2 regions of the Micromonospora sp. WMMD812 genome follow, and region 1 is predicted to be linked to the other one. Evidence: riboswitches for the same ligand, from Rfam matches in the RefSeq annotation. Region 1 holds a riboswitch; the other holds the start of a gene.
The links. Region 1 has a riboswitch for cyclic di-AMP ahead of O7603_RS21075 (NlpC/P60 family protein). Riboswitches for the same ligand answer to the same signal wherever they lie in the genome.

Region 1 (9,306 bases):
TGGGTCGTCTGCCTCGCTCCTTCCCCTCGGCGAGGCGCCCGGCGGTCGGTTGCAAAGGAGTCGGTGCCGGTGGCAACCATGCCCCCCCATCGTCACGCACCGGGACGGTCTGCCCGTCCGGGTGGCCTGCGCCGGGTCGCCCACCGCCTGCTCACGCTGGTCGCCGCCGCGGCCGTCGGCGCCGGCATGCTGGCCCTGCCGGCGCACGCCGCACCCACGGTCGACGAGATCGAGGCGCAGATCGACAAGCAGTGGGAGCAGTTGGAGCCCACGATCGAGCAGTACAACAAGGTGCGGGCGCAGCTGAAGGTCAACCGTCAGAAGTCGGCGAACCTGCAGAAGAAGATCGAGCCGCTGGCGCTGCAGAGCGAGCTCGCGATGACCCGGGTCGGCGACCTCGCCTCCCGCTACTACATCGACGGCCCGTCCCAGGAGATCGGCGCGCTGCTGGTCAGCGCCAAGCCGGACACCCTGACCGAGCAGCTCACCCTCCTCGACCGCCTGGCCAGGCAGGAGCGCAAGGAGGTCGAGGGTGTGCTCAAGGTCCGCGCGAAGTACGACGGGGAGAAGCAGAAGCTGGACGCGCTGATCGCCACCCAGGTGAAGCAGCAGAACGAGCTGGCGGCGAAGAAGAAGAAGATCGACGCCGAGATCAAGCGGCTCGAGAAGTTGCTGCCGGTCACCACCGTCAAGACGGCGGCGTGCCCGACCGTCAACGGCGTGGTCAGCACGGCGGCCCGAACCGCCATCAAGACCGCCTGCGGCAAGGTCGGCAAGCCGTACGTCTGGGGGGCAACCGGCCCGAACTCGTTCGACTGCTCCGGCCTGACCCAGTACGCCTACAAGGCCGCGGGCATCTCCCTGACGCACTTCACCGGCGCCCAGTGGAACGAGGGCAAGGCGATCCCCCGCTCCGAGGCGCGCCCCGGTGACCTGGTCTTCTTCTTCAGCGACCTGCACCATGTGGGCCTCTACCTCGGCAACGACCAGATGGTGCACGCACCACGGGCCGGTAAACCGGTTCAGGTGGCGAGCATCAACAACATGCCGGTCGCCGGCTTCCGACGACCTGGCTGATCCACCGCGTACGACGAGGGCCCCCGGTCGACTGACCGGGGGCCCTCGCGTGTGTTATCGGGGTGCGCCCAGCGGGCTCGGGAGGACCAGGACGTCGTCCAGGTTGACGTACATGATCCGGTGGCCGAACTGGATCTGGGCGTACCGCAGCTCACCCCGGACGACGGTCCAGTCGCCCGGCGACGACCCGTCGAAGGTGACCGCCCGGTAGTACTCGCTCGGCACGATCCCACCCAGCGCGTACCGCTGCCCGGCGGCGAAGGTGTACTGCAACGGCGAGATCGTCTGGTACGGCACCCCGGCCGGGTAGGCGGCCTGCTCCGGGTAGGCCCGCCCGTAGACGGGGATGGTGGCCCTCCCCGGCCTCGGCGTCACGACGAACCCGGTGGCCCACTTCGCGGTCCGCGCGGAGGCGGGGTTGTGGAACCACGCCTTCTGGCCGAGGTACCAGATCGCCGTCCAGTCGCCACTTACCTCAGCCACCGCGTACGTCTGCCCGGCCGAGGCGCGGGCACCGTGGTCGGAGATGTACATCGTGTCCGGCGAGCCGTCCGGTCGCTTGCCGAGGTCGTTGACCAGCGGCGCGTCGTGGCTCGGCGCGCTGTGCAGGACAACCGCGGACGAGCCGCGCAGCGGGCAGGGCTCGGCCGGCGGCGGCGGGGTCGGCACGCCGGGCGGCTGCTGGTTGCAGCCCTGGAACGCGGGCCGGTGGGTGGCGAAGTCCGGATCGATGGTGACCAGGCCGGTACGCGCCGTGCCGGTGCTGCGGAAGGGCGCCCGGAGCAGGTCGAAGTAGTGCGACCAGTCCCAGTACGGACCGGGGTCCCAGTGCATCCCGGCGACCGTGGAGGCCACGGTGCCGGGGACGTTGTCGTGCCCGATGATGTGCTGCCGGTCCAGCGGGATGTTGAACCGCAGCGCCAGGTACCGCACCAGCTTGGCCGAGGTGCGGTACATCGCCTCGGTGTACCAGGTGCCGTGGCCGGCGAAGCCCTCGTGCTCGATGCCGATGGACTTGGCGTTGACGTACCAGTTGCCGGCCTGCCAGCCGACGTCCTTGGCCTTGACGTGCTGGGCCACGTGCCCGTCCACCGAGCGCAACGTGTAGTGCCAGCCGAGGTAGTCGGCCCGCTGCACCAGGCCGACGCTCGGACCGTAGTAGCCCTCGGTGTCGTGGATGACGATGTACTCGATCTTCTGCTGCGCTGGGCGGTTGCCCAGGTCGTGGTTTCCGTAGTCGCCGGCGCCGGGGCCGTACTTCTCGTACGGCGCCGGGATCCACTCGCAGCCGAGGCCGATCGGGCACTCCAGTCCGTCCGGCCGCTCGGCGCGGCGCAGGTCGAGCCGGTGCAGTCCGCTCGCGTCCGGGTTGACCGCCCGGGCGGCGAGGGTCACCTGGTGTCCGTCGTCGGTGCGCCGGCTCGCGCCGGAGCGGATCTGGTCGTACACCTCGTCGGCGAAGGCCGTCGCGGTCTCCTCCGTGTCGGCGCCGGAGTAGCGGGCGACCGCCCCGTACCAGGCCGCCGGGTCGCTCGCCGCGCCGACCGGGCCGCCCAGGTCCCTCTGGTACGCGGCGAGCAGCGCGGCGCCACCCCGGATGTTGGCGGCCGGATCGGAGCGGAGTTCGTCGGCGCTGGCGCCGGTGAGCGTGGCGGCGGCCGGGAGGGTCCGCGTCGCTGCGGCCGGCGGGGCGTCGGACGCCGGCCGGACGGCCGGCGGGGCGACCGCGAGCGGGCGGGACTCGTCGCCGCGCGGGTCCTCGTGCTCGTCGACGTGGAATCCGGCGGGTCCGGACGCGACGTGCGCGGCGTCGGTGAGGTGCAACGGACCGTAGCCGCCGCTGGTACTCGGTGTGCCGGCGTGGGTGTCCCAGCGGGACTCCAGGTAGGAGACGCCGAGCAGGACGGCCTCCGGCACGCCATACTCGGCCGCCGCCTCGGCGTACTGCCGCTGGCGCTCGTCGGGCGGCGCGGCGGTGGCCGGGCCGCCGCCGAGTGGTGCGGCGGTGGCGGCGACCACCGCGGCGGCGAGCAGGGCGCGTCTGCTCCTCGTCAGGGCTGAAACAGGCATCGAACCCCCCAGGTCGGACGGGTGAAGGTGGGGTCACCTTCGCCCCGCCGCGAGCGCCGCGTCAATACCTTTCCATTTATCGACATGTTCGGTAGAAAACCTTCGACACGCGCACCGGGTGTGCGTCCCCGGCCCTGGGTACGGAGTGTCACGGCCCGACGGGTTGCGGATCTATAACGAGCGTCTCTACTCTGGTCATTCGTCGGCCCGGCAGCAGGTCCGTCCAACCCGGGCGGTAACGGTCCGACACCGCCGAGTCGCTCGCTGAGCGAGCCGGGGACCCAGGTTCCTCGGGGTGAATCCGCAGCCACTGCGGTAGGGCGCCCACTTCCCGCCCGAACCCGTCAGCTAACCCGGTAGGCGGTCAGGAAGAAGGAGTACGGAGCCCGGTGGCCCACCACGCCCCGCGGCGTCCGTCCGAACGGTCGGCGACAGCCGACCCGACGACGGTTGCGTCGCGTCCACGCTGGTCCCGCTTCACCACCGCCCTCGCCGCCCTGATCGGCGTCGCCGTCGTCCTGACCGGCAGCGCCACGGCGGCGCACGCCGACCCGTCGGTCGCGGAGATCGAGCGCCAGATCGACGAGGACTGGAACAAGCTCGAACCCGTCATCGAGAAGCACAACGCCACCCGCATCGAACTGGCCGCCAAGCGCAGGCAGGCCGACGCGCTTGCCGCTCGGATCAAGCCCCTGCAGCTCCAGGTCGACCAGGCCATGGACAAGGTCAGCGCCCTCGCGGTCCGGGCGTACAAGGGCGAGAACGTCTCCACCATCAACGCCGTGCTCGGCAGCCGGACCCCCGGCGAGATGGTCGGTCAGCTGGAGATGCTCGACCGGTTCGCCCACAACCAGCAGCAGGACGTGCAGCAGGTGGCCGACCTGCGCGACGAGCTGGCCCGGCAGAAGGCGCCACTGGACGAGATGGTCGCCCAGCTCACCCGCACCGAGGCCCAGCTGGCGGCGAAGAAGAAGCAGATCAACGCCGAGATCGACCGGCTGCAGAAGCTGCGGATCAAGGTGTACGGCAACGGCGGCGGCGGCTCCCTGCGGCCCGCGCCCTGCCCGGCCACCTACCCGGGCGGCGCGGCGGGGGTGGCGGTCAAGTTCGCCTGCGCCCAGATCGGCAAGCCCTACGTCTGGGGCGCCGAGGGCCCGAACTCGTACGACTGCTCGGGTCTGATGCTCGCCGCCTGGGCCAAGGCCGGGGTCTCCCTGCCCCACAACGCGGCGCAGCAGAGCCGGGTGACGAAGGACGTCAGCCGCGCCGATCTGCGCCCCGGTGACCTGGTCTTCTACTACAGCGACATCCACCACGTCGGCATGTACGTCGGCGGCGGCTGGGTGGTGCACGCCTCGCAGGCCGGCGTGCCGATCAAGATGAAGAAGGTCGACGACGGTCCGATCCACAGCTACGGCCGGCCCGGCTGACCCGTACCGCGCCAAGGGGCCCGCTCCGGAGTCGGAGCGGGCCCCTTCGTCGTCGACGCGTCAGCGGGTCGGCCAGGTGCGCCAACTCTGCCAGGACCGGCTCGGGGTCGGGCCGCGCTGGCCCTGGTAGCGCGAGCCGTAGACGGCCGAGCCGTACGGGTGCTCGGCCGGCGACGAGAGCCGGAAGATGCAGAGCTGGCCGATCTTCATGCCCGGCCAGAGCGTGATCGGCAGGTTCGCCACGTTCGACAGCTCCAGCGTCACGTGGCCGGAGAAGCCCGGGTCAATGAAGCCGGCGGTCGAGTGGGTGAGCAGACCGAGTCGGCCGAGACTCGACTTGCCCTCGAGCCGGCCGGCGAGCTGGTCACCGAGCGAGATCACCTCGAGCGTCGAGGCGAGCACGAACTCCCCGGGGTGCAGCACGAACGGCTCCCCGTCCGGCACCTCGACCACCGAGGTCAGGTCGTCCTGCTGTACGGCCGGGTCGATGTGCGTGTAGAGGTGGTTGTTGAACACCCGGAAGAGCCGGTCCAGACGTACGTCGATGCTCGACGGCTGCACCAGGGTGGGCTCGAACGGATCCAGCCCGAGCGTGCCGGCCTTGATCTCGGAGACCAGGTCGCGGTCGGAGAGCAGCATCGGACCACCATAGCGAGGCCGGCCCGGTGGCCCGGATCCGGTGCCGGTGACCAGCGCGTCGCGATCGCCTTTCGTACATTTGTTCGATAGAATGCCGGCATGGCTTCCTGGTCCGAATTCGCCGCTGACGAGCCCCGGCTCGCCGACGGGATCCGCGTTCTCCTGCAGCAGTACGGGCCGGGCTTCGGCTACCTGGCCACGGTCCGCGCCGACGGCGGGCCCCGGGTGCACCCGGTGTCGCCGGTGATCACCGATGAGGGGCTCTTTTGCTTCATCATCGACTCCCCGAAGCGGCGCGACCTGGAGCGCGACGGCCGCTACGCGCTGCACTCGTTCCCCCCGGAGGAGAGCGACGACGAGGCCTACGTGGCGGGGCACGCCCGGCCGGTGACCGACCAGGCCCGGGTGGCCCGCCTCGCGGCCAACGCCGGAGCCGCGCCGCAGGTCGACTGGCGGCTCTTCGAGTTCACCGTCGACGTGGCGATGCTGGCGCGCCGCGACTCGGGCAGCGCCGGCGGGCCGGGCGAGGGGCGCGGCCGCCCCGCCGTCCAGGTCTGGCTCGACCCGCACGCCGCCGACCTGCCGGGTCCGACGCCGGTGGTGCCGCAGACCCGTCCCGCCCGCCGTGACCGGCAACCGGCCCGCGAGGCCCACCGCTCGGCCGCCTGACGACGTCCTGGGGAGGAACACCTCGGCGCCGGCCCCCTCGTGACGGGGCCGGCGCCGGTGGTACGCGCGGCGGCGAGTGCGGCGGCGAGCCGAGGGGGTACCTGGGTGCACCCGGCTGGTGACTCAGGTACAGTGGTGCCGCTTGCGGGTGTAGTTCAATGGCAGAACATCAGCTTCCCAAGCTGACAGTGCGGGTTCGATTCCCGTCACCCGCTCCAACCGAAAGGCCCTGGCCAGGACGTCAGTCCCGCCAGGGCCTTCGATATTTCAAGGCCAGGGATCATACGGCGTGCCATTGGCGTGCCATTAGCCCTGGGCATCCCCCCGGCTCCGTCCGGGTTCGCTGCCATCCAGTCGGGGCGGATTACCTCGCCGGGCACCACAAGGGCTACCAGCCTCCCCGGACGGGAACGCTGGACGGTCTACGACTGCCCGACGAGGAGATCCGCCAGCATGTTGAGTTGCGCGTGTGACTAGTCGCGCGTGAGTCCTGGCGGAAGGGCGTCTTTGTCGGTCCCGACCCGGCGAGCGCTGACCAGCGGATTGTCGTGCAGGGCGGTGATCAGTGCGGCGGCCCCGCCGATGTCGGTCCAGAGGTCGTCCCAGAGGGCGGAGACGAGCCAGGAGCGAGCTGCAGGGAAGAACAGATCGGGCAACGATCCTTGTCCGGCGCGCATGTGACCGGTCCGCCAGGTGAGGGCTTGTTCGGGACCTGCTTCGACCAGCACATAGGGCCAGTTCCAGTAGAGGGACACCTTCGGAGCGAGGGGAAAGACGATGTCGTGGGCGCCGGTGTCGAGATAGCCCAGCCACCAGGGCTGGTCAGGGGTGTGCTGGGTGAGTACGTCGATCACAGCGCGTTCATGGGCTTGGACACTCACGCCGTCGGGCGGGTAGAAGGTGGCGTAGGCGTCGAACACCGGCGGTATCGCTGTGGTGATCGAGAAGCCTTCCGTGGTTTTGCCAGCGATCCAGGCGATGTCGCCGGCCGTACCGATCCGCCAGCTTCGCCCGTCCTTGGTGACCTCCATGCCTGCTCCTTTCCTCGGCCACCTGCGGGCGCGCCGTGGTCGGTACTCACGCGGCCGGGTCTGTGGGCCACCACCTCCGCTACGCGCACATAGGTCGAGGGAAGCAGCCCGGCGTGCCATCAGCGTCCCATTGGGCGAGGACAACAGGGGCCGGCCGAGGCCACGAGAGACTGTCGAGACCAGGCCGCCAAGCCAGTGGCCTGTCGAAATCGACAATTCCCAAGCTGACAGCGGGCTCGATTCCCGTCACCCGCTCCAACCGAAAGGCCCTGGCCAGGACGACAGTCCCAGCCAGGGCCTTCGACGTTGCTGCGGCCAACAGCGCCGTCCACGGGCCGCCAGCCACGCTTTCTCCGGCCGGCATGGGCGGGGCCGGCCGGCCCCGGATGGGGACGACCAGGCTATGCCACGAAGCGGGAACGGCGCCGGCGTCCGATCAGGTAGCCCGCGCCACCGAGGAGCAGAAGCACACCGCCAATGCCGGCCACGGTCGCGGTGCCGGCGCCGGTCACGGGCAGCCCACCGCCCTCGCCGCCGGGAGCGCCCGGGCTGGCGGAGGAAACAGGGGTCGGTGCAGCGGTCGTCGTGGCGCTGGGCGTGGCGCTCGGCGTCGGTGTGGGCTGAGACGCGCAGTCAAGCGCACGCGCGTCGTACAGGCCGTTGTTCAGGTAAGCCAGGTAGGTATCGATGGCCCCGTCGTCGAGCACCTTTTGCGCGGCCGCCTTCACGTTGGCGCCAGCGTCCGTCAACGTCCGGACCACCGTGATTCGCAGATCCGTTGACCAGGCCTTCTGCGCATCCGCCTTGAGGAATGCGCGCAGATCATCCGCGGTGCCGTCCAATCGCTCCTGTAGCACGCGAGGCAGAACGGGCAACGAGTCGGCGTTTGCCGCAGCCAGGATCTGGGCGGCCAACACGCGCACTTCTACATCCGTGGCGGTATCCAGGTCGATGGTGACAAGCTCGCGGATATCCTTGTACACCTTGCGCTCGACCGTTTGGCAGGCCTCATTGAGCCCGGGCGACTCGGTTTGAGCCACCGCCGGTGCCGCCGGAATCAAAAAGGCCAGCGCCATGAGGACGCCGGCCGGAATCTTCCATCGCATATGGGTATTCCTCCCCGCTGCAGGCCAAAACATGGAGATATTACCGTCAGGGGGCGGAAGAGCAAGAACGAATCGATGTCGTCCCAGGGTGCCCAGGTGGACGTCCGTCTGGTCCAGGTGGGCGGGGTAGGCATCCTTGACCTCGTCATGCGTCGGTCGCCACCGGTCCCGCCTCGCCCGCTACCACGTCGCTCCCCACCACACGGCTAGCAGCGCCACAACGCCTACGAGAGCGACGCAGCCCACCACGGCGCGGACCATCATGGCGGCGGCCGTAGGCCCAAGCCGGGTCACGCGAGAGCGTGCCGAACAGGTCAGGATGCACTAGCAGCGATTTTGTGCGATTCCCAAGCTGGCCGTGCGGTTCGATTCCCAAGCTGGCCGTGCGGTTCGATTCCCAAGCTGGCCGTGCGGTTCGATTCCCATTATCTCGGGTTGAGGCCCAGGTCGGGATATGTCCTGACCTGGACCCCAGTTGTGCCGATCACTTCACCGGCTTGGCGTGCCAGATCGCGGCCCCTTGTGCTGCGGGCGTCGCCGACGACTCACGTGCAGGTTGGGTACCGCCGACGTGCCGCTATGTCGCCGAGCCGCTGTAGGGATTCCGCGTTTCGGGGTCTCAGCAGCAGGGACTGAATCTTCTGCGGGAGGAGCCGGCCGATGCCGGCGGTCAGGCTGTGGGTACCTGGTGGTGAATTCGGGGCCCGGTGGCGGGCCAGGCGTCGTCGACGTCGCGGATATGAGACGCGCCGACGACCCAACTGGCGTAGCTCCAGCCGTCGGCGAGCACGGCGAAGATGCGATCCGGTGAGGTGCGGATGACCTCAGAAACCCCTACCACCGTTGCCCCCGTCCGGCCCGATCGTCCACGCCTTTCCCTGCCGCCCCTGGGACAAACACGGTGCGGCCCTATGGGCAGCCCGAGCGGCCGAGCGATGTTCCCGCGCCAACTGTCAGCAACACCGGACTCAGTAGCTGAGCAGGGCGATGGCCATGGAGGTCACGGCGGCCGCGAGCAGCACGGTGCCGGTGCCGAGGCCGGTGACCGCGCTGACCGGCAGGGAGAGTTTCCGGGCCAGCGGGACGGCGGCTAGCGCGATCAGCGTGATCAGCGCGCCCACGACGTGGATGAGCGGGTAGCCGATCAATGCGGCGACGGGGAACAGATGCACACCGACGATCAACGCGATCCAGGCAGGGATAACGGCGCGGCGGCGGAGCGCGGCGAGGATGCCGGCGCCGAGCGCGGCGAGCCCGAACTCGATGCCGACCACGATGCCGAAG
Region 2 (9,306 bases), 1.6 Mb from region 1:
GATGGTCGCGGACCACCACCTGCCCCTCCTGCTCGACCGCCGTCATCGCCGCGCTGGTGCCGCTCGCCTCCTCCAGCGGGGCGGCGACCACCACGTCCAGGCCGCGCTCGACGGCCGCGCGCGCCAGCGCCTGGATGCCGGGGGCGGCGATCCCGTCGTCGTTGGTCACCAGCACCCGATGCGTCATCGTCCCGCCGCCCGGTCGGCCAGCTCGTCCGGCGTGGTGCGTTCCTGCGGCCGGCCTCCGGCGGGCACCAGCCGGACCCGGTCCACCAGGCCGGCGATCGAGTCGAGCCGCCCGGTGCCGAGGCCGTGCCGGGTGACGTTCAACGCTCCGGCCGCCGCGCCGGTCCGGATCGCCGTGCGGATGTCGCCGCCGGCGGCCAGCACGGTCGCCACGCCGGCGGTCATCGAGTCACCCGCTCCCCGCGGGTCGGCCGCCTCGAGGCGGGGCATCTCCACCTCGAACACCTCGCCGTCGACCAGGGCGAGCGCCGGCTGGTCGGCCCGGCTCACGACCACGTTCTCGGCGCCGGCGGCGTGCAGGTCGTAGAGCGCCCGGGTCAGCTGCTCCTCGTCCTCGTCGGCGGCGCGACCGTCGCGGATCAGCTCCTCGTGGCTGACCTTGAGGAAGAAGACCCCGCTGGCCAGCACCGCCGCGAGGTGGTCGCCGGAGAGGTCGACCACCACCCGGCCGCCGTTGGCGCCGAGATCCGCGGCGAACCGCCGGTACAGGTCCGCCGGGACGAGCATGGGGTCGTTCGGCCCGCTGAGCACGCTGACCGGCGCGCGCAACCCCTCGCCGAGCGCCAGGTTGTAAAGCTCGTCCAGCTCGTGCCGGCCCAGCGGCTGTCCCGGCACCGCCACGATCTCCTGCCGGGAGCCCTCGCGTCGATCGTGGACGTAGCCGCCGCAGCCGGACTCGCGGACCACCACCTTGAGGTCCACTCCCTCGCTGACCAGCAGCGGCTCCAGCACCTGGCCGATCTCGCCGCCGAGCGCCGTGCAGAGCACGACCTCGCCACCGAGCGAAACGATCATCCGGGCCTGCCAGACGCCCTGCCCGCCCGGGTGCAGGTGGATCTCCGGTTGGCCGCTCGGCTGGTCCACCGTCACCGTGAGCAGGGGCGTGGGGGCGAAGACCATCACGTGCCCGCTCATGCTTCGTATCCGTCCATGGGTCCCGCCACCTCTCCTCGGCCCGTCTCCGCGCCTGATTCCCCGCCGGTTGACCGTCATGCGAACGGGACCCGAACGCGCGGTATCCGGTCGGCGGCCGTCCGGGCGTTGCCAGCCGGGGCGGCGTACGCGACGATCGGGCGATCGACGGCGGTGGGGAGACGGTGTGCTCAGGCGCGATTCGTTCAGCTACACCGTCCAGGCCCGGTGCCGCGCGGCGGAGGCCGCCGCGCTGCTGGGCGACCTGAGCCGGCAGGGCGAGCTGCACCCGCTCATCGTCGGAGTGCGTGAGCTTCCGCCCCGGCCGGGCGCGCGAGCCAGCTACGCCATCACCGACCGGCTGGCCGCCGGCCCGGTCCGATTCCCGGTGACCTACCGGGCGGATGTGCTGATCAGCACCGACGACGAGGTCGTCACGGTGGCGCGGCAGTGGCCCGCCACGACGGTGCGCAACCACACGCGGCTGCGTGCCGAGCCGGGTGGGCTGCTCCGGATCGAGGTCGAGATCACCCTCTCCGCGCCGGCGCCCCTGTTCGGGTACGCCTTCCGGCAGGCCCGCGCCGCCCACCTGGCGCTGGCGACCCGGCTCGGCGCGGTGCTCGACCGGGACGGCGGCCCGACGCCCGCCGGCTGACCGCCCACCGTCAGGCCGACCGGCGTCCGGCCACCGCCGGGCGCCGGCGGGTCGCGACCGGGACGGCCCGGCGCAGCCGGCCCCACGGCTTGTACGTGGACAGGACGGTCGCGACGACCATCAGGGTCGTCGACACGGCGGGCGCGATCACCAGGTCGGCCCGGTCGCGGGCCGGCAGGGCCGCGCCGAGTTCGCCGGCGGCGCGCAGGTTCGGCGTGAGCAGCGCCAGGACCAGCACGACCATCACCGTGGTGATCAGCAGCTTGACCAGCACCCAGCGGTGCCGCAGCAGCCCCCACGGGGTGAGCAGCGCGCTGACCACGCCGACCAGCCAGACGATCACACTGAGCGGTGCGAACAGCGCCGTGCCGAGCAGCGCGGTGACCGGGTAGACCACGGTCGGATCGGCGCCGCGCAGCACGGCGACGCCGAGGGTGAGCAGGACCAGGTCGATGCCGAGCCACCCCAGTGAGGTGACCAGGTGCGCGGTGAGCAGCGCCTTGCGGGTGCCGGGCGGGATCCGGGTCATGCCGTGATGCTGCCCGCTCCGGCGCGCCGCCTCGTCCGGCGACCGGCGACACCGCGGCTACGCCCCGGGACGTAGCCGAGGCGGCGACGTGCGTACGCGGGTGGTCCGCCACGCGCGGCGGACCACCCGCGGGCCTGGGTCAGTACACCGAGAGGTGCACGTGGTTGGTGTGGTCGCTGGACGGGTCGCCGCCGGCCCCGCTGTACGACTTCCACCCGCTGCTGGGCAGCCAGATCTGCCGGTACCAGATCACGTAGAGCACGGCGAGTCGATCGGAGTTGCGGATGAAGTACGCCGCGAGGTTGTTGCCGTACGTCTTGTCGCCGCCGGTGGCGTCGCCGCCGAAGCCGCTCTTCTGGGCGGCGAAGTCGCAGGCCCGGCCCTTCGGGTGCTCACCCGAGCCGCCGCTGCGGTAGCAGGAGACGTACCGGGTGAACCCGGCGGCCTTGGCCTGGTTGAGCGCGTGCAGCAGGCGCGGGGTGATGCAGCCGTTCGCCGGGGTCGGGTCGTTGACGCTGCACGACTCCGAGGGCCAGGAGCCGTCGGAGTTGCGCGGCGCCGGCGTGGCCGTCGCGGTGGAGGTGCCCCGGTTGGAGCTGTCGGTGGTGGTGGCCGCGCGGTTGTTCGCGACGGTCAGCGCCCGTTCGGCCTGCTCCTTCCGCTTGGCCATCACCGCGACCTGCTTGCGCTGCTCGCGGATCTCGCCGTCGAGCGCGGTCCGGGTGCGGGTCACCTCGTCGCGGGTCTCCAGCAGGTCGCGCAGCACCCGGTCCTCGTTGGCGGCGACCGCGTCCAGGGCGGCCGCCCGGTCCATGAAGCCGTCCGGCGTGTTGCTGTTGAGCAGCGCCGACACCGTGCCGAGCCGACCGGTGCGATAGGCCACCCCGGCGATCTCGCCGACCTTCTCGCTGCGGACGCCCAACTGGGCCTCGGTGGTCTTCAACTGGCCGGTGAGCTGCTCCTGCCGCTTGACCGACCGGTCGAGGGCGGCCTTCGCGTCCAGGTAGCCCTTGCTGGCCGCCTCGAGTTGGGCGCGCAGGGCGGGGCTGCCGCCCTCGTCGTCCTGGCCCGGCGCGGCGGCGAGCCGGCCGGTCGGGGGAGCGGCCGCGGCGGCGGTGCCGGGGGCGATCGCGACGCCGAGGGCGAGCGTCGCGGCGATCAGGGCCGCCATCCGGGCGGCGCGTCGTCGTACGGGTGCCACTACTGGCATGCACATGTCCTTCCGTCAGCCGCCGACCGGGTTAGCTGACGGGTTCGGGACGGAAGATCCCTACCGCTGATGCGGATGCACCCCACGAACATGGTTCCCCGGCTCGCCGCGTCGGGCGATTAGGCGACGGCCACCGCCGGCGCCGATGGGCGCCGCCTGCCGGAGGCCGGGACCGAGACTACCGGTGCCAGAGGGGCCTGCGCAGCAGATGTGACTCTCGGTGCTGCCGTGGTTACCGATAATTCCGGCATAAGTGGACAATACACACACAGAATTAAGGTTGTGCTCATTACCACTCAACCGGCCCGCAGGCCCCAGGCGTCGCTCCGGGCTCGATCTGCAGCGTGGCGTGGTCGATGTGGAAGTCCTCGTGCAGCGCGGCCCGCGCGGCGGTGAGCACCGCGCCGACGTCGGCCTCGGGCGCCATGGTGAGGTGCGCGGAGGCCACGTCCATGCCCGAGGTGAGCGTCCAGACGTGCAGGTCGTGGACGCCGGCCACGCCCGGTACGGCGGCCAGCCGGTCGTGTACCGCGGTCACCTGGAGGTGCTTCGGGGCCGCCTGGACCAGGATGCGGACCGCGGCGCGCCCGAGCCGCCAGGTGCGGGGCAGGATGAACACGCCGATGGCCACCGCGACCAGCGGGTCGGCCCACCACCAGTCGGTCACCGCGATGAGCGCCGCCGCGCCGATCACGCCGAGCGAGCCGAGCAGGTCGCCGAGCACCTCGAGGTAGGCCCCCTGCAGGTTGATGCTCTCCCCGGCTCCCGGGCGCAGCAGCGCGAACGCGACCAGGTTGGCCAGCAGGCCCAGCACGGCGACCGCCAGCATCGGACCGGCGAGCACCTCCGGCGGGTCGCCGAACCGGCCGACCGCCTCGACCACCACGTAGACCGCGACGCCGGAGAGCAGGACGGCGTTGGCCAGCGCGGCCAGCACCTCGAGCCGGTAGAGGCCGAAGGTGCGCTGCGGGTCCCGGTTGGCGTGCCGGGTGGCGGTGATCGCGGCGAGGGCCATGCCGATGCCGAGCACGTCGGTGAACATGTGCCCGGCGTCGGAGAGCAGGGCCAGCGACCCGGTGCGGAACGCGGCCACCGCCTCGACCGCCATCAGGCTGCTCAACAGGGCGAATGCTGCCCAGAGCCGGCCACGGTGGTGCTGTGCGGCGTTCGCCACCGACCCGTGGTGGTCATGACCTGCGCCCACCAGCCCACCCTCCGCCGACGGTCCCGACCGGTCAAATATATGCTCACATCGCTATGTATGCAAGTGACTGGTCGTAACCGACCCGGACGTGGCGGCCTCGCCCGTCAGCGGGTCGGGTCGATCGTGGTGAGCCGCTGGGTCGCCCGGGAGAGCGCCACGTACAGCGTCCGGACGCCCGATCCCGGGTCGGCCCGGATCTCGCTCGGCGCGACCAGCACCACCCCGTCGTACTCCATACCCTTCGCCTCCAGGCTGGTCACCACCTGGAGGCGGGGTACGCCGAGCGCGCCGAGCCAGCCGGCCACCTCATCGCGGCGCGGCACCGGCGTGATCACCCCGACCGTCCCCTCCACCTCGCCGAGCACCCCCGTCACGGCCGCCACCGTGCTGGTCTCGAGCTGCGCGGCCGGCACGACGAGCTCGACCGGGTCGACCCCGGTGGAGCGGACCGCCGTGGGCAGGCTGAGGTCCGGGTCGAGCCGGCGGATCTCGGCCGCCGCCACCGCGAAGATCTCTGCGGAGTTGCGGTAGTTCGTGGTGAGGGTGAACTGGTGCCGGCGACGGCGTCCCAGGGCCTGGTCCCGGGCGCGGGTCAGCTCCGCCGGGTCACCCGTCCACGCGGTCTGAGCCGGGTCACCCACCACCGTCCAGGACGCCAGCCGTCCGCGCCGGCCGATCATCCGCCACTGCATCGGCGACACGTCCTGCGCCTCGTCCACCACCACGTGCGCGTACTCCCGGTAGTCCTCCGGGCGCTGCCGCGCCGCCGCCCGCGCGGCCCGCTGCCGATCGCCGAACGTGCTCAGCTCGCGTACGCCGCCGGCGAGCTGGAACGGGTCGCGCTTCGGCCGGGGCGGCTGGACCGGCTTGCCGAGCAGCGCGTCCAGTTCGTCGAGGAGCGCCACGTCCGCGACGGTCAGCCCCTCGGTGTCCAGCGTCCGGTACGCCGCCTCCAGCAGCCGCACCTCCCGCCCGGTCAGGACACCGCCGGCGTACCGGCGCAGCCGTCCCGGGCGCGCCAGCCAGCCCAGCACGTGTCGCGGGTGCAGACGGGGCCACCAGGCCTTGAGGAACTCCCGGAACTCCGGCCGATCGACGATCTCGTCCTCGAAGGCGCGCTGCTCCGGCAGCCGGTCGATGCCCAGGCGCCGGGCCTGCGCCCAGAGCGCCGCGAAGACTCCGTCGAAGCCGGCCCGCCGCACCTCGTTGCGCCGGGCGCCCCGGGTCAGCGCCCGGTCGCGGATCCCGTCCAACTCCCGGCGGTCCAGCCGGAGCAGTTGGCCCCGGTAGAGCAGCCGAAGCTCGGCCGGGCCGTCCGGCACCGCGTCACGGACCGCCCGCTCCAGCACCCGGCGCATCCGCAGCGAGCCCTTCACCGCGGCCACCTCGGGCGGGTCGGTGCGGGTGGCGGACATCCCCGGGAAGAGCGTGCCGAGCGAGTGCAGGGTGGCGGTGTCCTCGCCGAGCGAGGGGAGCACCGAGGCGATGTACTCGACGAAGACCGTGGACGGGCCGACCACCAGGATGCCGCCGCCCGCGTACCGGCTGCGGTCGGAGTAGAGCAGGTACGCCGCCCGGTGCAGGGCGACCGCCGTCTTGCCGGTGCCCGGGCCGCCGGACACGATCGTCACCCCCGAGCCGGGGGAGCGGATCGCCTCGTCCTGCTCCCGCTGGATGGTGGCGACGATGTCGCGCATGCCCCGCCCGGTGGCCTTGGAGAGCGTGGCGAGCAGCGCGCCGTCGCCCACCACGGCCATCTCGGCCGGGGCGGCGGCCGGGTCGAGCAGGTCGTCCTCGATCCGGGTGACCCGTTCCCCGCTGGACTGGATCATCCGGCGGCGCACCACGCCGAGCGGCTGCGCCGGGGTGGCCTGGTAGAAGGCGGCGGCGGCCGGCGCCCGCCAGTCGACCACCAGGCTGGCCGCGTTCTCGTCCCGGATGCCGAGCCGCCCGACGTGCAGCATCTGGCGGTCGTGCAGGTCGAGCCGGCCGAAGACCAGCCCCTCGTGCTCGGCGTCTAGGACGTGTCGCCGCTGCGCGGCGTGGAAGACCATCGCGTCCCGCTCGACCAGGGCACCGAAGTTGCCGACGCGCGCCAGCCGGTAACCGTCCCGCTCCGCGCGGACCGCCGACTGCCGCAGCTCGGCGAGTCGGGCGTACACCCGGTCGAGATGCCGCTGCTCGACGGCGATCTCCTGCTCCAGGGTGGTCTGGTCGGTCAACGCACGCTCCTGATCCCCGTCGGCGCGGGCACCGCGGACACCGCGGGCCGTGCGCCGGGCCAACCGGACGAGGGTACGGCCCCGGCCGGCTCCACCGTGTCGGAGGTACGACGGGAGCCCTGCTCAGGCCCCGGCCACCGGCGCGGACGGCGGCGCGACCGGGCCGGGCCGGTCCACCCGCGCCGCCGGCCGGCCGACCGCTGGTGCGGGACGGCGGCCCAGCACCTGCCGGAGCACCCCGAGCAGGGCGGCGTTCACCTCGTCGGGCCGCTCCATCATGAGCATGTGCCCGGCGCCGGGACAGACGGTGAGCTCGGTCGCGGGCAGCGCCGCGGCGATCGACTGCGCGCACGGCGGTGGGGTGAGCCGGTCCCGGTCGCCGACCAGTGCGGCGGCCGGCAGGTGGGCCAGCGCCGCCAGGGTCTCCAGCCGGTGCTGCGCGCCGATCGAGGCGCGGAAACCGCCGATGGAGCGGAGCGAGGCGTGGGCGACCGCCGAGGTCACCAGGCGGATGTCGGTGGGATCGCAGTGGTCGCCGAAGAGCAGCCACCGGATGCTCGGGCGCAGCGCGCGCAGCAAGGCCAGCGGCGGCCGCCACGCGCCACAGCGGGCCAGCACGCCGGCGCCGGTGGTCTCGGCGAGCCGGATCAGCCGGGCGATCCGTGGCGAGAGCCCGTAGACGGTGTGGGTGTGCCCCTCGGCGGTGGTCGAGACGAACGCCAGGCCGGCCGTCCGGGCGGCGAAGTGGTCGGGGTGCCGGTGGGCGTACTCCATGATCGTCATGCCGCCCATGGAGTGGCCGACCAGGACCACCCGGCCGTTCGGGGCGAGCGCGTCCACCACCGCGGCGAGGTCGTCGCCCAGCTGGGCCAGGGTCGCCGTCCGCAGCGGCATGCAGCTCGACCGGCCGTGGCCGCGGGCGTCGTAGGCCACCAGGCGTACGCCCGCGCCGACCGCCTCACGCAGCGCGGAGAGCTGCCGGTGCCAGCTGCGCGCGTCCAGCGTCCAGCCGTGCAGCAGGATGGCGGTCACCTCGGCGTCCGCCGGCCCGGTCGCCTCGACGTGCAGGCGTACGCCGTCGGGGAGGCGGACCTCCGACTGCTCCGGCATCGCCACCTCCCGGGCCGCCCGGATCGATCCACCGGCGTACCCGGCGGTAACACCGGCTACCCGCCATGACACCACGCCAACCGTGCCGGTGAGAAGATTCCCGACCCGGCCCGTGGTGGGGCTGGGCCGGCCAAGCTGAGGGCATGGGGTCGCCGCAGGCACCGCCGCCCGCACCGGGCCGGGCGTCGTCCGGCGACCGTCCGCCGCGCTTCGCCGGTGGTACGCCCCGCGCGGCGCTGGCCGAGCTGCTCGCCGGCAACCGCCGGTTCGTGAGCGGCCAGCCGGTGCACGGTCACGACGTCACCGCCGCCGCGGCGAGCGCCTCCGGCGACCAGCAGCCGTACGCCGTGCTGCTCGGCTGCATCGACTCGCGGGTGCCGCTGGAGGCGATCTTCGACCAGACGTTCGGCTCGATCTGCGTGATCCGCACCGGCGGACACGTGCTCGACCGGGCCGTGCTCGGCTCGATCGAGTACGTCGTGTACGCGCTGGGGGTGCCCCTGATCATGGTGCTCGGGCACGAGCGGTGCGGGGCGGTGGCCGCCGCGGTCGAGGCGGTACGGACCGGGCAGCGGCCGGGCGGCGCGCTGGCCCACCTGGTCGAGCAGATCACCCCGGCGGTGACCGAGGTGGGCGCCGCCAACCCGCGGGTCGAGCCGCTCGCCGTCCGGCGGCACGCCCTGCGGACCGTGGCCGCGCTGCGCGCCGAGGACCTGCTCGCCGGCCCGGTCGCGGAGGGCCGGGTGGACGTGGTCGGCGGCCTCTACGACCTCGCCTCCGGCGAGGTCGCCCTACTCACCTGAACGTGCGGGACCAGATCGGGGGTGACGGCCGGAGACGCGAAACCGCCCGCCGGGACGACGTCCCGACGGGCGGTTGCAGGTTGTACCGGGGTGAGGCCTCAGGCCTCGAAGACACCGGCCGCGACCAGGCGCTTCTCGGTCGCGTCCCAGCCGTCGCCGGGGTGCGCCGCGGCGAGCGTGCTGAGCTCGGCGCGGATCTTTGCGGCGTGGCCGGCCGCGGCCAGCACCCGGATCTCCTCGACGAAGGCCTCGGAGTCGGTGCGCAGGTGCGCGGTCTTGCCGTTGGTCAGGTTCCGCACGTAGGCGTGCTTGCCGCCGTTGAGCGGGATGAGGTACTTGAACTCGCCCAGCACGCTGAGGGCGCCACCCTGGCCAGCCTGGCCGGCCCGGACGGACGCGCGCGCGGTCTTAGAGG

Region 2: another riboswitch for cyclic di-AMP. It lies ahead of O7603_RS28675 (hypothetical protein); the one in region 1 lies ahead of O7603_RS21075 (NlpC/P60 family protein).

Annotation. Positions count from the first base shown of each region.
Region 1 is NZ_CP114904.1:4,566,034-4,575,339, reverse strand. Features, by position in the region: gene O7603_RS21085 (C40 family peptidase) at 79-1,077, shown strand; gene O7603_RS21080 (peptidoglycan recognition family protein) at 1,132-3,147, opposite strand; cyclic di-AMP (ydaO/yuaA leader) riboswitch at 3,388-3,524, shown strand; gene O7603_RS21075 (NlpC/P60 family protein) at 3,537-4,577, shown strand; gene dcd (dCTP deaminase) at 4,638-5,216, opposite strand; gene O7603_RS21065 (pyridoxamine 5'-phosphate oxidase family protein) at 5,316-5,885, shown strand; tRNA gene O7603_RS21060 (tRNA-Gly) at 6,030-6,103, shown strand; gene O7603_RS21055 (hypothetical protein) at 6,359-6,916, opposite strand; gene O7603_RS21050 (LPXTG cell wall anchor domain-containing protein) at 7,318-8,022, opposite strand; gene O7603_RS21045 (hypothetical protein) at 8,991-9,306, opposite strand, start outside.
Region 2 is NZ_CP114904.1:6,181,468-6,190,773, forward strand. Features, by position in the region: gene O7603_RS28655 (5'/3'-nucleotidase SurE) at 1-187, opposite strand, end outside; gene O7603_RS28660 (PfkB family carbohydrate kinase) at 184-1,161, opposite strand; gene O7603_RS28665 (SRPBCC family protein) at 1,346-1,813, shown strand; gene O7603_RS28670 (hypothetical protein) at 1,824-2,342, opposite strand; gene O7603_RS28675 (hypothetical protein) at 2,482-3,552, opposite strand; cyclic di-AMP (ydaO/yuaA leader) riboswitch at 3,557-3,688, opposite strand; gene O7603_RS28680 (cation diffusion facilitator family transporter) at 3,842-4,756, opposite strand; gene O7603_RS28685 (AAA family ATPase) at 4,861-6,978, opposite strand; gene O7603_RS28690 (alpha/beta hydrolase) at 7,102-8,088, opposite strand; gene O7603_RS28695 (carbonic anhydrase) at 8,232-8,891, shown strand; gene O7603_RS28700 (hypothetical protein) at 8,990-9,306, opposite strand, start outside.